DNA from 3 places in the Robertmurraya sp. DFI.2.37 genome. Region 3 is predicted to be linked to each of the others. Evidence: riboswitches for the same ligand, from Rfam matches in the RefSeq annotation. Region 3 holds a riboswitch; each other region holds the start of a gene.
What was found. Region 3 has a riboswitch for thiamine pyrophosphate ahead of tenA (thiaminase II). Riboswitches for the same ligand answer to the same signal wherever they lie in the genome.
Positions count from the first base shown of each region.

Region 1: it holds a riboswitch for thiamine pyrophosphate, as region 3 does, so the genes downstream of both, thiC (phosphomethylpyrimidine synthase ThiC) here and tenA (thiaminase II) in region 3, are expected to answer to the same signal.
Region 2: it holds a riboswitch for thiamine pyrophosphate, as region 3 does, so the genes downstream of both, thiT (energy-coupled thiamine transporter ThiT) here and tenA (thiaminase II) in region 3, are expected to answer to the same signal.

Region 1 is NZ_JARGEJ010000046.1:26,768-33,228, reverse strand. Features, by position in the region: gene PZE06_RS19375 (glycoside hydrolase family 1 protein) at 1-333, opposite strand, end outside; gene PZE06_RS19370 (beta-glucoside-specific PTS transporter subunit IIABC) at 354-2,201, opposite strand; gene PZE06_RS19365 (AraC family transcriptional regulator) at 2,595-3,422, shown strand; TPP riboswitch at 3,957-4,071, shown strand; gene thiC (phosphomethylpyrimidine synthase ThiC) at 4,207-5,991, shown strand; gene PZE06_RS19355 (serine protease) at 6,013-6,183, shown strand.
Region 2 is NZ_JARGEJ010000053.1:803-7,263, forward strand. Features, by position in the region: gene PZE06_RS20370 (alanyl-tRNA editing protein) at 1-910, shown strand, start outside; gene PZE06_RS20375 (TolB family protein) at 983-2,215, opposite strand; TPP riboswitch at 2,339-2,437, shown strand; gene thiT (energy-coupled thiamine transporter ThiT) at 2,495-3,064, shown strand; SAM riboswitch class I at 3,128-3,235, shown strand; gene PZE06_RS20385 (Fur-regulated basic protein FbpA) at 3,321-3,464, shown strand; gene PZE06_RS20390 (VanW family protein) at 3,480-4,346, opposite strand; gene PZE06_RS20395 (MATE family efflux transporter) at 4,542-5,885, shown strand; gene PZE06_RS20400 (hypothetical protein) at 6,183-6,410, shown strand.
Region 3 is NZ_JARGEJ010000014.1:54,801-61,261, reverse strand. Features, by position in the region: gene celB (PTS cellobiose transporter subunit IIC) at 1-89, opposite strand, end outside; gene PZE06_RS09990 (PTS sugar transporter subunit IIA) at 105-437, opposite strand; gene PZE06_RS09985 (PTS sugar transporter subunit IIB) at 451-753, opposite strand; gene PZE06_RS09980 (PucR family transcriptional regulator) at 1,286-2,539, shown strand; gene ald (alanine dehydrogenase) at 2,653-3,783, shown strand; gene PZE06_RS09970 (VOC family protein) at 4,084-4,485, opposite strand; TPP riboswitch at 4,569-4,676, shown strand; TPP riboswitch at 4,771-4,859, shown strand; gene tenA (thiaminase II) at 4,962-5,651, shown strand; gene PZE06_RS09960 (ABC transporter ATP-binding protein) at 5,666-6,388, shown strand; gene PZE06_RS09955 (ABC transporter permease) at 6,390-6,461, shown strand, end outside.

The DNA.
Region 1 (6,461 bases), on a different contig from region 3:
TCCAGTAGGAAAGATCCGACTCCATGCAATTGAAACTCGCAAAGTTTTAAAGCCCATTTCGGCAAACAGAGCCAAATCCTCTTTATAATGATGGTAGAAATCAATCCCTCTGCGTTTCGGATAGTGTTTATCATCCGGATCTGCTGCCGCTTTTTCTATCATTTTAGAAGAAATAGCCACGTGGCCTTCATAATCATCTAACTTTAAGTTTGATTTATAAACTGCCACATCAGCGACGGATAACCCTTTACCATCTACATTCCATGCACCTTCTACTTGATTCGCTGCTAATGCGCCGCCCCATAAAAAATTCTTTGGAAATCCTTTAGTCATAATGTCCATTCTCCTTTTCACTATTTTTCTAACAATGACACAACCATTAATGTATCTTTTCGATCAACTTGTTTTAAATCCGCAACATGGATTGAGTAATCATCCTTATTCGTCACTACTGCAATGGTTACAGGGTCATACCCTTCTTCTATAATCTTTTCAAGATTGAACTTCAATAACAAATCTCCCGCTTTTACTTCATCTCCAACCTTCACTTGAGGTTCGAAATATGCTCCTGCCAAGCGGACAGTATCGATTCCAACATGGAACAAAATTTGCGCCCCATTCCCCGCTGACAATCCTAATGCATGATTTGTATCGAAAATCATTTCAATTTTACCATCGACAGGTGCGTATAATTCTCCTACTGACGGAATAACCGCTACTCCATCCCCCATTACTTTAGAAGAAAATACTTCATCCTTCACATCAGATAAAGGAATCATTTGGCCAACAATTGGGCTTTTAAATTCTTCCTCTATCTTTACAGCTTCTTTCACTTCATGTTGTTCCTTTTTCCCCTTTTGGTCTTTCCCTAAGATAAATGCGGCAACAAAGGCCACTACAAAGGAAATGACCAAACCGATGATTGCGTTGATGATATTCTTTGGCAATTCCTCGGAAATAAACATCGATAAGCTGGCTAGTCCTGGCCCAACGGTAACAAATGCCTGTACACCAGCAATACCAATAAATATAGCACCAAAAAAGGAACCAATCATCACACTGCCAAGGACCTTTTTATTTTGAAGCGTCACACCATATAATGCTGGCTCGGTGATTCCGAATAGAGCTGAAATACCAGCAGATATTGCTGTTGACTTTAGCGTCTTATCTTTCGTTCTTAATGCAACTGCAAAACAAGCTCCACTTTCTGAAATATTATGTGCAAGTGAGGCTGGTAAATAAAGAACCTCCTTGCCAAGCTCGCTCATGGTTGTTACTGCATATGGTACCATCGCCTTGTGCATCCCTGTTGCGACCATAAGTGGCAGAACAGTCGCTAAAAGCGCTACAGCAATCCAGCCTACTTTATCAAATATCGCAAGAATAACTGTCGTAAACCCTTGTCCAAGTGTAAAACCGATAGGTCCTAATATTAATAAGGAAATCGGTACCGTGATTAAAAGTGACATCATTGGTACAAAAAAGATTCGAATTGGCTTTGGCGACACTTTTGTAAACCATTTTTCAATCTGTGCGTATAATAGTACCGTTAAAATAGCCGGAAATACTTGATATGAATAGGCAATATTTTTAATATCAAGACTGAATAACTGAGCACCCTCTCCTAGCAATGCTGACATGCTAGGCAGGATTAATGCACCTACAGCTGATAGGGCAACAAGTGGATTGACCTTTAATTTATTTGCAGTCGTTACCGCAACTAATAATGGAAGAAAATATAATGGCGCATCCCCAATTAAATTTAAAATCGTATAGGTTTGTCCACTTGAATCTATTAAACCTAATACAGATAGTAGTAATAATAATGACTTTAATACTCCTCCACCAGCAATCGCTGGAACTAACGGCTGAAACACACCCACGATAAAGTCTAATATCACACTTCCTATTTTTTGCTTCTGCTTCGGCTGATCTGCAGCTTCGTTATGTCCGATGTTTGGTCCTAATAGTTTTATTACTTCATCGTACACTTCTACTACTTCGTTCCCTATCACAACTTGGCATTGGGCATTCATTTTAACGGCGATTACCCCTGGAACTTCTTCTAGCTTTTCTACATTTGCCTTGCTACTATCAATTAGGGAAAAACGCAATCTTGTTGAACAGTGTTCGAAGTGGGAAACGTTTTCTTTTCCACCGACATTCTTTAACACTGCGGTTGCTGTCTGTTTGTAGTCCATCCCTCTTCCTCCTTTTACAAAAAAAATGATGATATTTCATGGCTGAAGACGCAAAAAGGCAGGACCTAAAACAGCAAATAACAATGATTTGCCAATTTTAGATCCTGCCTGCATTACCAGTCACATGTCTAATTTGTTATTAGATTTGTCTACATTATATGATCCTAACTTGAAAGCGTCAACAGTTTTTTTATTTCTAATTGATCCGAATCTTTCAATTTTATTTATAATAAATATGGCAGGAATTTCACTATAGTATTTCTTTCAAACAAACCCTCATGTTTCATCCAAATTCACTGATTTTCTGGGATAATCAAACTAACTCTTTTTAGTATCCGTTACTATGTTATAATAACCAATAATGATAATCATTTTCATTCAAGTGTAAAAAGGGTGACTGCATTGTCTATTAAAACAAATGAGTTAATCGAGTATTTTGCAACCTCCTCGATTCAATTTAGAAACGCTTTTAAAAGTACATTACCTGCCGGAAAAATAGATACGAATCGAAAAACAGATTCACAAACTTGCGGACTGGTTATTCCGCTCGAAGGTGAAGCTCGCTTTTCCTTAAATGGCGTTCCCTACCATATTAATAAAAATACGATCGTTCATGCTGGAGCAGGAATGGATATTGAAATCAAAACCTTTGAAAATAATTGGACATACGTGGTCATTCACTATCATTTAATCGATGCTGAGGGTAAATTTAGTACCTTCGCCAACAAGCACTTCTCAATCGAAATTGATAATATGGAGGAAATTTTAGCGGTTGTTCAACAATTATTGAGCAAAAATATGAATCCTGATTATTTCTCGCAGTTTGAATTAAAGGTTCTGTTCATGAATTTACTTCAATCGATCTTAAACGGGGCAAGAAACAGCCAATACAATTTTACCGTACAGCAAGTAACAAAAATACTAGATTATTTCCACACGCACTATGAGCAAGAAGTCAGCATTAGTGAAGTGGCCGACATGTTCGAGATTGATCGCAGAAGAATCGCTTACCTCTTTGAAAAGATTACAGGCTTAACTCCGATCCAATATTTAACGAGATACCGAATCTCCAAAGCAAAGGAATTGCTCACCATTAGTGAACTGACTGTCTCGGAAATTTCTGAAGCAGTCGGATATCAAGATAATTTTTATTTCAGTAGGGTTTTTAAAAGTTTAACAGGAACTTCCCCCAGCCAATATAGAAAAACACATCAAAAGTAATAGTGAGAGCGGGAGCTGGTGCTGGATCAGTTCGTTCTTTCACAAACAAGGAAACCGACGAACGGGAGCCTGAGCACAAGCAAGAAGGTTACTTAGCCGGTAAGAGTGACACATGCAAGGTTTTTTGTTCAAACCTGGTTTCTATTTGGACTCTATTTACAGGAAGCGCTTGACTATTGTCCGAATCTGGGTTGGATTCGGGCTCTATTGCGCCGGCCCAAAAGATTTCTGTCCGGATTGGGATTCTATTCGGACTCTATGAATCTTGCCCACGTACCTTTTGTCCAAATCTCGATTTGACGCGAACATGTTCCCATGAACCTTTTATTCCGATGGAATTCCATTTGACCACACTTGGCCTTGCTCCCCTATCGATCCAAACAAACTATGCAGGGATTCGGGTTCCGCTGTCTTTCCTTGTAAGTGGCCTCGATGAAAAATCCAACCATTTTCAATTAAACAAGTCCAAGCTTATTTTCTAAATTTTCCTTTTATTTTTGTGAAGAGTCATGTATACTAGACTCAAATTGAATACGAAATAACTAGGGGAGTCCAATGAGTTGGGCTGAGAAAGAAACGCGATGAAGTTTCTTGACTCTTGGGACCTGATCTGGTTCATACCAGCGTGGGGAAGTTAGAAGCATCATTATCGTTATACTACTTCTGTATACATATTAGCCGGGTCCAACCATTATTGGACCCGGCTTTCTTATGTACTTCATTAGCTTTCCACTTGTTGTGTTCTATTTCTTGTCCTTATATCCAAAAAAAGGAGAGATTTATTATGTCAACATCTTCATTAAATGAACAAAACATTGCCATCATGTCCAATTTTTCCGGGAGCAAAAAGGTCTATGTAAAAGGATCCAGACCTGACATTAACGTCCCCATGCGTGAAATCCAGTTAAGCCCGACAACCGGCACGTTTGGAGACGAGGAAAATCCTCCAGTACGTGTATATGACACGAGTGGACCTTATACAGACCCCCATTATGCTGTCGATATTACAATAGGTCTTCCTCCCCTCCGCCGTCCTTGGATTCAAGAACGGGGGGATGTTGAGGAATACGATGGTCGGGAAATCAGGCCTGAGGATAATGGTTATAAGGATGAAGACGATCCTCGCACGAATCATAACGTATTCCCCGGTTTAAAACGGAAACCGTTACGAGCCAAAAAGGGGAAAAATATTACACAGCTTCATTATGCGAGAAAAGGAATTATCACCCCTGAAATGGAATTTATCGCTATTAGGGAGAATATGAAGCCTGAATTCGTTCGTGATGAAATTGCAAAGGGGCGAGCGATTATTCCTTCTAATATCAATCATCCAGAATCAGAGCCGATGATAATTGGACGTAACTTTCATGTAAAAATCAATGCAAATATCGGCAATTCTGCTGTTTCATCCTCCATTGAAGAAGAAGTTGAAAAAATGACCTGGGCGACACGCTGGGGCGCTGATACTATTATGGATTTATCAACCGGTAAAAATATTCATAAAACGCGAGAGTGGATTATCCGTAACTCACCTGTTCCTGTCGGGACTGTCCCTATTTATCAAGCACTTGAGAAGGTAAATGGCGTTGCTGAAGATCTCACTTGGGAGATTTACCGCGATACCTTAATTGAACAAGCTGAGCAAGGCGTTGATTACTTCACAATTCATGCTGGTGTTCTTTTGCGCTATGTCCCGCTAACAGCAAAACGTTTAACAGGGATTGTATCTCGCGGTGGCTCCATCATGGCACAATGGTGTCTGCACCACCACAAAGAAAACTTTTTATATACGCACTTTGAAGAAATTTGTGAAATCATGAAGTCCTATGATGTTGCATTCTCTTTAGGAGATGGTTTACGTCCTGGATCTATTGCAGATGCGAATGATGAGGCACAGTTTGCAGAATTAGAGACTCTTGGAGAGCTAACGAAAATAGCATGGGAGCATGATGTGCAGGTGATGGTCGAGGGACCAGGGCATGTACCGATGCATCTCATTAAAGAAAATATGGATAAACAACTGGAAGTCTGCCAAGAAGCTCCTTTCTACACACTTGGACCTCTTACGACGGATATTGCTCCTGGTTATGATCACATTACCTCTGCCATTGGAGCTGCCATGATCGGTTGGTATGGAACTGCCATGCTTTGTTATGTAACACCTAAAGAACATTTAGGATTACCAAATCGAGATGATGTCCGTGTAGGAGTGGTTACATATAAAATTGCCGCACACGCTGCTGATTTAGCAAAAGGACATCCAGGCGCACAAAAAAGAGATGATGCCTTATCAAAAGCACGCTTTGAATTCCGCTGGAGGGATCAATTTAATTTATCTTTAGATCCTGAACGGGCACTTGACTATCATGATGAAACATTACCTGCTGAAGGAGCAAAGACGGCCCATTTCTGTTCAATGTGCGGACCTAAATTTTGCAGTATGAGAATCTCTCAAGACATTCGCAACTATGCAAAAAAGAACAAACTTGATCCACAGGAAGCGATTGCATTAGGCATGAAGGAAAAGTCTGAAGAATTTAAGCAATCTGGCGGTAACATATACCAGTAACTATCTTAGGAGGTTATTTGGATGAAGGTTGAAAAAATGGAAGCAGAGATTAATCAACTAAAAAGCCATCTTGCTTTATTAGAGAAACGTTTAAAAGAGATTCAGCAAAATTGTGACCATCATTTTAGTAAAAGCAATCCTTATTATGAGCAATGTATCAAATGTAATAAAGTAAATGTTTTATATTATTAGGTCTAAACACACCCCTAAATTCAGTGTGATAAAGTTTTTCATCAGATACATAAAATGAGTTCGGTCCTGTCCCGAACTCATTTTTTATCGTAATTCACTGCCTATGATCATCTTAATGATTCGGCCAACAAAAATGCTCCCTCCCATATGGCTCCACCATTGTTGATCTTTAAACGCTCCTAATTTTGACTTTCATCATTTAGAATTTATTGGTTTAAACAAGCCTTTGCATTGGTTCGTTACTTGATTGGAAACTACTTACAGTCAAACACCCCCTG
Region 2 (6,461 bases), on a different contig from region 3:
ACAGCATATTTTGACAGCCGCTTTTGAAGAATTATTTCAGATTCATACGGTGAGTTTTCATCTCGGTAAAGAAGTGTCAACAATTGACCTTGATCGTGGGCAAATATCAGAAGAACTTTTTCTAGAAGCAGAGAAGAGAGCCAACAGGATCGTCCTCGAAAATCGTCCGATCGAAGCAAAATGGGTATCTCAAACTGAAGCAGCACAATATAAGTTAAGAAAAGAATTGTCTGTAACAGAGAATATTCGGCTTGTAATCATTCCCGATTACGATTACAACGGATGTGGTGGAACACATCCATCGTCTACAGGAGAAGTTGGGATGATTAAGATTGTTGATTGGGAGAGACAGAGAAATAAAATCCGAGTCCATTTTATATGTGGAGATAGAATAATAACTCATTTTCAGCAGAAGCATTCTATTTTGAAAGAATTAAGCCAATTACTAAGCGCTTCTGAAAAACAATTGCCTAGCGCTACTGAAAAACTTCTTGATATAAACAAATCGCAGGCCAAAATGATCTCGGATTTACAAGAAAAATGTGTGCAGTTGGAAGCTGAGCAATTAATGAAGTCCATGAACGACTGGGCTGGAGAAAAAGTGATAGCACAAGTTTTTACAAATCGATCGGTTCAACAGCTTCAAAGACTTGCTCGCATAATGATTGAACATGGTCAAGGTGTTAATGTGTTTTTCATAACTGAGAATCTGGATAAAATCCAGTTCGTGTTTTCACGTGATAAGGAAGCGAACATAAATATGAGAACACTCGCCAATGAGATTCTCCCGCTTATTAACGGGAAAGGTGGTGGAACTGAATCGACAGTTCAAGGCGGCGGTGAACTGAAAATGAGTGGGGGAGAAATCTTGAGCAGGTTACAAAATCTGCTCATACGCACTAATGTTTGAAATCTTTTATTGGGATCCACTTCTCTACTCGAAACAGAAGTAGAGAAGTGGATCGAATCATCTTAAAAATGGCTAGCTCTCAAAAAACTTAATTTCATCAATGTTTTTTAATAAAATCTTTCCGTTTGAACCATCAGTATCAGCGATCCAAAGATTGCGATTATGATCGTTAATAGAGGTACCGCGATACCAGATTAACTTATCAATCGCTTTTAAATAATGAGGATCATAGTCTCCGAGCCCGTTTGCAGGTTCCGTTATTTTAACTTGCTTTTCATTATTGAGCGTGACTGAATATAGAGAAGGCAATGGATGCTCGGAGAATTCATCGGACCAGTCTTTTGCTTCTACTCGAGAGGTTATTAATAATTGGTCATCCACCCATGTAAAATTAAGTTCAGCAAAATTTGCTGGTGTTAGCGATGAAACAGCAAACTCTTTTAACAGTAAGTCCTTTCCTCTAAATCCAAAAACAATCCTTCCACCGCCAATATATGCCAATATATCTTTTGCAGGTGCCCATTTTGGGGAGCCTACTTCATAAACCACTTCATTTACAATTTCAAATGACTTACCATCGCTCGATAATCCACAAAGCATATTACTGTCCATTGCTAAAGAAGCTGTTGGTGAAATGATGAGCGAAAGCCATTTCCCACTCGGTGAGAAGCTAAGAAAGTCAACTCTATTTGACATAACATATTTATTATCAATTTTTAATTTTTGTGGTACGACAAAAAATTCTTTTACATTACCAAAAACATTAGCCTCTGATAAATGATTTGGTAACTGCTTTTTATAAAGAATGGGACATGTCCAGCCGTCTGGTTTTAAGTAAGCAGGGGAAGCAAGAAGAAAACCCTGTCCAGTAGGAAGCCATTGAAAGCTTGAAACCCCTAATGCAAGATTGTGAAACTCCGTTAAATTTGAAATATTTAAAATTTGATTATGTATGAATGCTACCCAATTGTTGTGAGGTGCCCATTGTGGCGCGTAACCGTTATGAAATATTTTCTTTTTCTCTTCAGTTTCTATATTGTACACCCATATTTCATGGTGTATTTTCTCATTTTTATTTTCAGTATTCGCTTCTTTTTGATAAAGAATCCACTTTCCATCATGGGACCATTGCGGCTGATAAATTTTTCCTGAATGTGTAATTTGCTTTTCCTGCTGATTCACTAAGATCCACAGATTTCCATCCCTAATAAAGGCTGCTTTCATATCCTTTAGATGGGCTGCATTTGCCAAATTCGTTAATGATAGAGCAAGGATAAAAACAGTAATAAAGGACATTTTTTTCATCGTACACCTCACAAGTTTGTGTCCTTATTAATTTCCGATATTTACTGAAATATTATTCTGATTTAAAGTAACTACTACACAAATAGGGAGAATTACGGTATACTGTGTGAGACAATTTATAACGGAAACCACAAGGGGAGCTTATAGCTGAGAGTGAACGTTAGTTCTGACCCTTTGAACCTGTTAGTTAATGCTAGCGCAGGGATGTGGAAGATTATTTAGATATGATCTTATCATGTTCTCCCTTGTGTTTTCGTTTAGAAAAAAGGGGGATTTTTTATGAAAAAATTAAGTTTATTGGCTTTAATTGAGGCGTCTTTTTTTGCTGCATTTGCCTTAATTTTAGACTTGCTTCCATCTATTGACCTCGGTCCGTGGATATCAATTTCTTTCGCAATGGTACCTATTTTTATTTTAGCTTTTCGCTGGGGCTTTAAAGTAAGTTTTCTTGCGGGATTTATTTGGGGACTATTACAGTTTGCAGTCGGTGATGCTTATTTCTTAACGCCTATTCAATTTTTAATTGAGTATTTTGTGGCCTTTGCTTTTATAGGTTTCGCTGGCTTTTTCATTAAACCAATCCAAGCTGAATTCCAAAAAGGGGATAAAAAGAAGGCTCTTAGCTGGGTTATGATCGCCATTTTTGTAGGAAGTATTGCCCGGTATTTTTGGCATTTCTTAGCGGGTATTATCTTTTGGGGGAGCTATGCACCAGAAAATATGTCTCCGGTTATATACTCGCTCGTCGTTAATGGAGGTGCGATGTTAGGTTCAGCCATTTTGTGTGCGGTAGTTTTACTTGCGTTATTAAGTAATGCCCCTAGACTTATCAAAGTTCGTGCCAATTAGTTGATTGACAGAATGATTGAACTGTTTTATAGTAGTCCTATAAATTTAATATGATTAATTTCGAACTTATCCAGAGAGGTGGAGGGATTTGGCCCTAAGAAACCTCGGCAACAGACTCATTTCAAGAGAACTGTGCCAATTCCAACAAGCATTGAGCTTGAAAGATAAGATGAGCGCTTAAAGGTAAAAACCTCTTCTTACTTGATTGGATCATGATAAGAAGAGGTTTTTTTTCGCTCGCAAGGAGGAATGTATAATGAATGAAAGAGATCTGCTCATTGAAAGGTTGATTGAATTTGGAATCTATAAGATCAATGATAAGCAGCTATTTGAATTACCTATTGTTGATTTGGAACAGGAATTGAAAAAAATGATGCAAAATAAAGGAAATGATAATTAAGTTACTTGGAGTTATTTAAGTAATTTTTCGTGGTTTATAATTAATATCTTCCGATGAGTACACAAACACAATCACCATACCGCCAACAACTTTCGCCCGAATCAAAATAGGTTGATTATATTCGTTTTTAAAGGAAAAATCTGGGCCATACCAACTAACCGTAGCATCTCTACCTGGTGGAACATAGGGTACATGCTTACTATGTGAGTAACGTTCGATCATCGTAACGCCAGAACGATCAACAGCATTAAAGAGAGTGGAGGAGACTTGACAAATTCCTCCACCTATCCCTTCAATTAATTCGCCCTTAACAATTTCAGGGGCTTTCATATAGCCTTTTTTAACTGTTCGTTTTCCGACCACTTTATTGAATGAGAAGACTTCTCCAGGAAAGACGACTTGATTATTTATTGCTGCAACTGCTAATTCGATATTTTTTGAACGAGCCTTATTTCTTGAATTAAAGTATGTTATGTATTGTCCTAACCGTTTAGTGCGTATAATCGAAAGAAGCTCACTATCAACTTTCGGGTAAACCATCATTTTTGGCACTTCCAATGTGGTTAACCGGTTATGAAAATAATATTGAAAAAAAGCCTCCGTAAATGCATGACGATTTAATTTGTAGCCCACTTTTTCTGGAATGATATGCCCAGAGTCGTTAAGTGTTGCGTTTTTTGCTTTCTTTTCAACTTGTTGTTCTATTTGTTTAAGCAATTGCTCATATTTTACCGGATCAACGAGTTCGAGACCCGGTACTGGCAACATGACTTCTTGACGTTTCACTATTGCGATCGTATCATTATTTTCTGTAATGCTTAGTGGTATTCCACTTTGAGGATGGATCAGTAAGAGTAGACTGAGAATCCACGAAACGTGCATGTTGTTCCTCCTAAAATGCTTTTATTCACATTTTTCGTCATGACATTTTGGCAGTATTCGTAAAAAGCTTTCCTTGACTCAGTCTATTTTTTTTATTTTGCGGAGAAATTATTCTTGATTTTCACGAGCTTTTCAATAGCATTCTTCTTTAAAGTCCGAAATAATGGGAAGAAGACGAAAAGAAAAGGTGTCCGAATGAATGCTCATGATTTTACTAAAGGCAATATTTATAAGCAGCTTTTTTGGTTTTCTACTCCGATTATCTTTACAAACCTTTTGCAAGTGTCGTATCAATTTATTGACAGTCTGTGGGTAGGGAATTTATTAGGAGCCAATGCACTTGGGGCAATAACAGTTGCCAGTACAGTTATTTTTACTGTTCTTTCATTCATTATTGGAATAAATAATGCAACATTGACTATTCTGTCCCAGCAAAAAGGTATGGAAAATACGACAGGATTAAAAAACTTCTTAAATGCTTTTGTTGTTCTCTTAACAACATTGGCTCTTTTATTGGGGTGTGTTGGTTATCTTTTATCTGAGCGGATTTTAAACTTGTTGCAAACACCGGGTGAGATGGTTGCTGAAGGAACAATCTATTTGCAACTCAATTTTATCGGAATCTTGTTCCTTCTTGGTTATAACTTTATTGCGACAGTACTTCGAGCATTAGGAGATAGTAAAACACCGTTAAAATTTGTTTTGCTAGCGGTTATATTAAATGCGATCTTAGATCCCATTTTAATTTCTGGTTTTGGATTCGGTATTCACGGTGCGGCGATTGCTACGATAATGGCGCAAGGAATTGCCTTTCTATACGGAATGATTGTAGTTCTACGCAAAAAAACGGCACCGTTCTCACTTCCATCTGTCCCGAAAAAAAATGAAGTTCTGGTTATTTTGAAACTAGGCATTCCATCTGGACTGCAGATGATGGTAATTTCTGCAGGAGTGATGGCGATTATGAGTGTCGTTAATTCGTTTGGAAAGGAAGTTGTGGCAGGCTTTGGTGCCGCTCAACGGATTGACAGTATAATTATGCTACCTGCTAGCGCACTTGGTACAGCAGTTAATAGTATGGCCGGACAGAATATTGGTGCTAATCAATGGGAACGAGTAAAGAAAATAGCCAAATATGCGGTCATTTATAATTTTGCAATCATGCTTGTTATAGCAACCTTAGTCGTTTTTTTCGCTCGTCTTGGAGTAAGTTTGTTTTTAAATGAAAAAAATGCCATACAATTTGGAACTGATTATTTACAAATGATCGCCTTTCTTTATCCATTTCTCGGCATTAATTTTGTTTTAAATGGGATTGTGCGGGCAGCTGGTGCAATGTTTCAAGTGCTTGTACTCAATGTCATTTCGTTCTGGGTTCTGCGCTATCCACTAACTTATGTTTTCTCTTATTTTTTTGGGGAAAAGGGCATTGCCCTTGGTATGGGGGCAAGCTTTTTCATTAGCAGCATCATTGCCTTTTTATATTATCGTTTTGGAAAGTGGAAGATGAAGGAAATTTTTAGAAGTCAAGAAAAATAACGTTTGAATGGATACAAGTACAAAAAAGGCTGTGTTAACTAATTGGCCAGTTGTGATTCAAATCGTGTACATGAGAAAATCTCCTTTTTATGGTTTAGTTGGTTATACTGACTTAATTAAACCAAAAATAGGTGATTTTCTTCTTTTTATATCTGTATTTTGTTGAATGGCATGGAAGGGGGGGACTCCTGTGGGAAAAGGGAAGCTTTTGGAATAACCTCTTTTTTGCCACATGATAAAAAAAGTTTGACAAATTTGTGAACTTTTCGTTAAATAATGGTAAAGGGGATGAAGTGGATGACTGAAAAACAGCTTAAGAACTTACTTTTTTTTAAAAAATTGACGAGTATTGGATTATTTTTAGGCTTTCTCGTATTTTTATCAAGCTTCTTTGTAAGCGGTCCCAGCGCTCCTTATCAATTATCAATCGGAATTAGTATCATGGTTTCGTCAATGCTTTTATTTGGATTCGGGATGTTTTTACCGTTGATGGAAGAGGTAAGTGGAGAAGAGATAAATGAGTAAAATCGAACTGATAGCTTATAAACTTTACGATTTAGGGAAGGAAAATTGATA
Region 3 (6,461 bases):
ATAAATGCGTCGCGCAACACTGATAAAAAGCGATTATTATTTAATTTTCCAGCGATTGGAATAAGATATTTACTTAGTTTCTCAAACATCGCCGCTTCCTCCCTTTATAATTTTTTTTGTTTAAAGAGGTCTAGCATTTCCTTTACTAGCTCTTTCATTGATAATGTTGACATTAAATGATCTTCTGCGTGCATAAGTAATAATGCAAACTCGACTTTTGTCCCTGAAGCTTCTTGCTGAACCATCTTAAAGTGAATTTGATGGGCGACTTTTAAATCTTCTTCAGCTTCAATCAGCAAATGATCAGCTTCTGTTACTCTTCCTTCTTTATATTCGCGCAATGCTTGAATTACTTTGCTCCTTGCATTTCCGCTATGAAGAATAAGCATAAAATTGACTTGTTCTGCTGATAGCTCTTCTAAATTGAGGTTATCCACGACCATTCCTCCATTACATTAGTGAAAGTGCTTGTTCATACGCTTTTTTACCATCGGCCATTCCGTAGGCCATCATGTCGATAACTTCCACTTTAATTCCGTATTGTTCTGCGTCTTTCTGGAATTCTCCCTTTAAAAAACTCATTTGTGGTCCGATTAAAACAACATCAGCATTGGCGAATTCTTTTTTTGCTTGATCCTGGCCTACTGCCCAAATTTTTACTTCATCACCGATCGATGCCGCGTACTCTTCCATTTTCGTCACTAAAAGGCTTGTTGACATTCCAGAACTACAGGCTAATAAGATTTTTTTCATCTCAATCAAACTCCTTTATTATGAAATATTGGATAAATAATCAAAAAAAGCGCTTTCTTGAATCGTTTACAAAATTAATTATATACTTATTTTATTAAATGTCTATACTTTTATTTTTAAAAATATTATCTTTTGGGATTTCTTTTGAAAATACAGAGAAAATCTATAAAACTATTAAATACTAACTCCATGTTTTCGGCATAAATGCTCTAAAGTAAAGACTTTATTTTATGTCAATGTTGTTTTCCCCTCATTTTTCTCTAATCTTTCATTATAATTGAAAGGAGTGTGAAACTTTTGTTTTCGCACGACATAAGCCAAAAATTTAGTTTAAGAAAACCAAATAAAAAGAGCTTGATGTGCTCCATAATGATTGATATTGAGCTTGATTTTTCACAAATGTAGCAAACCTTACTTGCACGATTAATTTCCCCTATTTTTATTCGCAAAAATTTCTGCAATTTACATATACAAGTCCCTAAAACGTAAGCTATGATTATACATATTTCAGTTTATAAGGAGAACGGATACGATGGATCTTTACAGTAAAAATGATAATCCGTTTAAAGGGAATTTTAAGACATTAGAAAGCTTGGTTGATCGCATAAGTGAAGTTTTTCATTGTCCTGTTACAATCGAGGATGCCAATCATCGTCTTCTTGCTTATAGTCAGCATAATGAAGAAACCGATCAAGCGAGAATTCAGACGATTATAGGACGGCGTGTTCCTGAAAAAGTGATTAACAGCTTGTGGAAGAATCATATATTACCGAAAATTAATCGTACTGATGAACCTGTGCGAATTGCTCAAATTAAAGAAGTTGGTCTCGGAGATCGAATCGCGATTGCAATTCGAAAAAATAACGAGGTACTTGGTTATATTTGGGCGTTGGAGGTTGAAAGAAAGTTGTCTGATCAATCTTTTCCCCTTTTTAAACAAGCAGCTCAAGCAGTGAAGAATCATTTACTCCAACTTCAAGGTTTGCAAAAAGAATCAGATGAAGGAATTAATGAGTTTTTTTGGAAGCTATTAACAGGGAATATACGCTCCAAAAAAGAAATTCGTGAAAAATTTGCGGAATTTCAACTTTTGCCTCCTGCAATCTTTTCTGTTGTTGTCTTTCAATTTCAAGAAGAAATTTCTAAAGAAAATCAGCAACAAATTTTCTATCTTCTTTCAACGACACAACAATTGAAAATCATTTTTCGTGTTTTTGATGAAAAAGAAGTTATTTTACTCACAGCCCCAAACGAGGATAAATATACTGAGAGGGATTTGAAAGCATTTATCACGGAGTTTATCGCCCATATGTGTAAGCGGTTTAGTATAAACTCAATCAATGGTGGGTGTGGAACAATTTCTCAAGATTATACTGATATTGAAAGGAGTTATCAAGAAGCTCTTTTCGTTCTTCAATGCCAAAAGAAGTTTCCCGATCTAGCTGCACAATTGATCAATTATCAAGAACTGGGGATTTATCGATATTTAGATTTAATCTTTGAAAAAAATAGATTGGAGCATTACGAAAATCTTTCATTAAAAAGGCTTAAACAATATGATTTAAAGCATCATACCCAACTTCTCCATACGTTGGAGACGTATTTGATTTTTGATAGTAACATGAACGAAGCTGCTAAAGCATTACATATCCATTTAAATACATTAAGTTACCGATTAAAGCGAATCGCAGAAATAGGAGCAATAAATTTGCGTGATCCCCATCAAAAAGTAGCGTTATTTATTGATTTAAAACTTGAGCGTCTTCAAGAAAAGGAGCATTTGTGAAATTTCACAAATGCTCCTTTTCTTTTTTTAATCTTTCGACAATGTTCAAAATATTTTCAAAAAATTATAATTAAAATAGAATTTTAGGTCAACATTTATAAGGGGGATTTTAAATGTTAATTGGTGTGCCAAAAGAAATTAAAAATAACGAAAATCGAGTGGCGATGACGCCTGCTGGTGTTATTGCTCTAGTGAAAGCAGGTCATCGTGTTTTAATTGAAACAGAAGCTGGAGCCGGAAGTGGTTTTACAGATAAAGCTTATATCGAAGCAGGTGCTGAAATCGTATCAACACCTGATAAAGCATGGGCGGCCGAAATGGTTATGAAGGTAAAAGAACCTCTCCCATCGGAATATGGCTATTTTCGTCAAGGTTTAATTCTCTTTACTTATTTACATTTAGCTGCTGAACCAGAACTGGCAAAAGCGTTGGTTGATAATGGTGTTACAGCTATTGCTTACGAAACAGTGGAAGTTAATCGCACCTTGCCCCTATTGACACCAATGAGTGAAGTAGCTGGCCGTATGTCAGCGCAAATTGGAGCGCAATTTTTACAAAAATCTAATGGCGGTCAAGGGATTTTGCTTTCTGGTATTCCTGGTGTCAAGCGTGGCAAGGTCACGATCATCGGTGGTGGTGTAGTAGGTACGAATGCAGCCAAGCTTGCTATTGGTTTAGGTGCCGAAGTGACAATTATTGACTTAAGTCCCCACCGTCTCCGACAATTAGATGATTTATTTGGAAACGATATTCAAACATTGATGTCCAATCCACTTAGTATTGCCCAATCAGTGCGCGAGTCTGATTTAGTAATTGGTGCCGTATTAATTCCAGGTGCAAAAGCACCAAAATTAGTTACAGAAGAAATGATTGAATCAATGAAACCTGGCTCAGTTGTAGTTGATGTCGCAATCGATCAAGGTGGTATTTTTGAAACCGTGGATCGCATTACTACACATGATGCTCCAACTTACTTGAAACATGGTGTTGTCCATTATGCTGTTGCTAATATGCCTGGTGCTGTTCCAAGAACGTCTACAATTGGTCTAACGAATGTTACTGTCCCGTATGCTTTGCAAATTGCCAATAAAGGGATACACAAAGCAATTTCAGAAAATCATGCTTTAAAATGTGGCGTTAATGTTGCTGCTGGTGCCATTACTTATGAAGCAGTTGCAAAAGATCTCGGTTATGATTATGTAGACGCTGATCATGCTTTAAAAAAAATTCTTGAGACGATTTAATTATCAGAACAAAAGCACATGCGCTTTGTTCAGGTCCGTATAAATTGGACCATTCAGGTAAGAGAAATAGGAAACTTACGGGGCTAGCAACGTAGGTTGACTGATCGTACAGATGGAATGGGAAATTTAATAGGTCTAAGCACCGGAGCTAGATGTAGATTCACTCATTAAAAGAGTTATACACAACTACGATGTCGATCAATTTCAACAAGAACAATAGCGCCAAAGCCTTAAACAAGAGGATTTGGCGCCTTTTCGTTCATTCATTGCTTCTACCGTAAATAGCGATTTTAACTAAAGTTATGGCATCGTTGCAACTAATTCAACTTTAATTCTATCAGGATCCTCAAAATAAACGGCGTAATGATCTTCCCCACCAGCAAATGGATGTTGACCTGGATAAAGTATACTTACACCTCTTTCTCGTAATCGCTTTGTTAAATGGTCTACATGCTGACGAGAATCTGCGTGGAAAGCTAAATGGTTTAAACCAACTCGGCAGCGATGATATGGGGGCTCCAAAAACCTTTCCTCTGCTTGCACAAAAACGAGATATGTATCCCCTAACTTCCAACTTTCACCTTTGTCCCATTTTTGAAATGAACGATATCCTAATTCTTCAAGAAGCCAACTCCAAAATTCCTTTGATTTTGCTAGATTGGAAACATAAATTTCAAGATGATGCAGCAATCCTGTTGTCATTAATTTGTCCACTCCTCTTCGTTTATTTATGTGCACTACTTGAACAGGGTATGAAACCGTGTTAATATGATTATAAACTTTTATATGAACACTAGGGGAGTCTTTTTATGGACTGAGATTGAACAAGATGTTCTAAACCCTTTGAACCTGATCCGGTTAAAACTGGCGTAGGGAAGTGGTAATGTTGTTTCATTTAGAGATGCAACCTCCACTTTTGTGGAGGTTTTTTGTATATAAATATATGAATCTTTTTCTTAATAGAACAAAATTCAACTGAATAATTTCATTTTCTGCTAGGGGCGCCTTATGGCTGAGACGTACCCTTTGAACCTGATCTAGTTCGTACTAGCGTAGGGAAGTAGGTAATGGCGTATGATGCCCTCATGCCTTACCGCTTTCCGAAAAATTCGGAAAGTGGTTTTTTTATTTATATACAAGCATCCTCAAAAGCTTACTTATCAAAGGAGGAAAATAAGGTGGAGATAAGGAAATCAAGTAAATTCACGGGTCGACTTTTTAAAAACGTGCAACCAATATGGGAAAAGAGTCATCGTCATCCGTTTGTACAGCAATTAGGAGAAGGTACACTCCCTCGTGAAAAATTCGCACATTATATGAAACAGGACTATGTGTATTTAATCGACTATGCGAAGCTTTTTGCTGCTGCCGTAACTAAAGCACGTGATCTGGAAACGATGGAACATTTTTCCAAAATATTACATGAAACCCTTCATTTTGAGATGGAACTTCATCGTCAATACGCTGCTGAGTTTGGCATCTCTCGCAAAGAGTTGGAGGCTACCAAGCCAACGCCAATCAATCTCGCCTATACACGCTACATGCTAAATGTGGCACAAAACGGAACGTTGGCTGAAGTCGTTTCATGCTTACTACCTTGCGCTTGGGATTATTGGGAAATTGGGAAACTTTTGCGTAAACAATATGGAGAGCGAATTTCCTCAAATCCATATGCAAAATGGATTGATACATATGATTCTGAAACCTTTGGAGAAGGTGCGAAATCGTTGATTAAACTTATGGATGAACTAGCTGAAGGACTGCCGGAGCGTGAACTTGCGTTATTGGAGGAACATTTCCAAATTACATCCAAATACGAATACTTATTTTGGGATATGAACTATTATGAGCATGATTGGCCAATTTAAACGAGGATAAGACAATGACACTTATACTTAAAAATGTTACTTACACATTTCCAAAGAAAGAAATTCCAGTGATTGCAAAACTAAATTTAACCGTTCAACAAGGTGAATTTGTTTCGTTAATTGGAAAAAGTGGTACAGGAAAAAGTACCATTCTCAAGTTAATTACAGGATTGTTACAAGCTGATGAAGGCGAAATTTCCATCAATAAAAAGCCTGTCACTCTCGGTGATGTTGGTTTTATGCCGCAAAAGGATCTGCTCTTTCCGTGGAGAACGATTCTTGACAATATTATGATTGGTGCTGAAATTAAGAAAGAAATAAAGATATCAAAAGAAAATGCCCGCAGTTGGTTGAAAAAAGTAGGTTTATCAGATTATGAGCAAGCGTATCCTAATCAGCTTTCTGGTGGAATGAGACAGCGTGTAGCTTTCCTGCGTACGTTGCTAACGGAAAAAGAAGTGCTCCTACTTGATGAACCCTTCGGTGCATTGGATTCAATTACAAAAAAAGAAATGCAAGCTTGGCTTTTATCAATTTGGCAGGAGCTTGATAAAACGATTGTCTTTATTACACATGATCTAGAAGAAGCCTGTTATCTCTCAGATCGAATTATTTTATTGAAAGAAGACAGAAAGATCGAAGAAACGATTGTTCCTTTGCCGCGGCCGCGCTATCAAGAAATGCTTCATTCGCAAATTTTGGTTGAATTGCGAAAAGAACTGGAGAAGAAGATCTAATATGAAAAACTTCTTAAAACAATACAGCTTCTTTGTCGTCTTTGTCATTTTAATAATGGTTTTGGTTGAATAT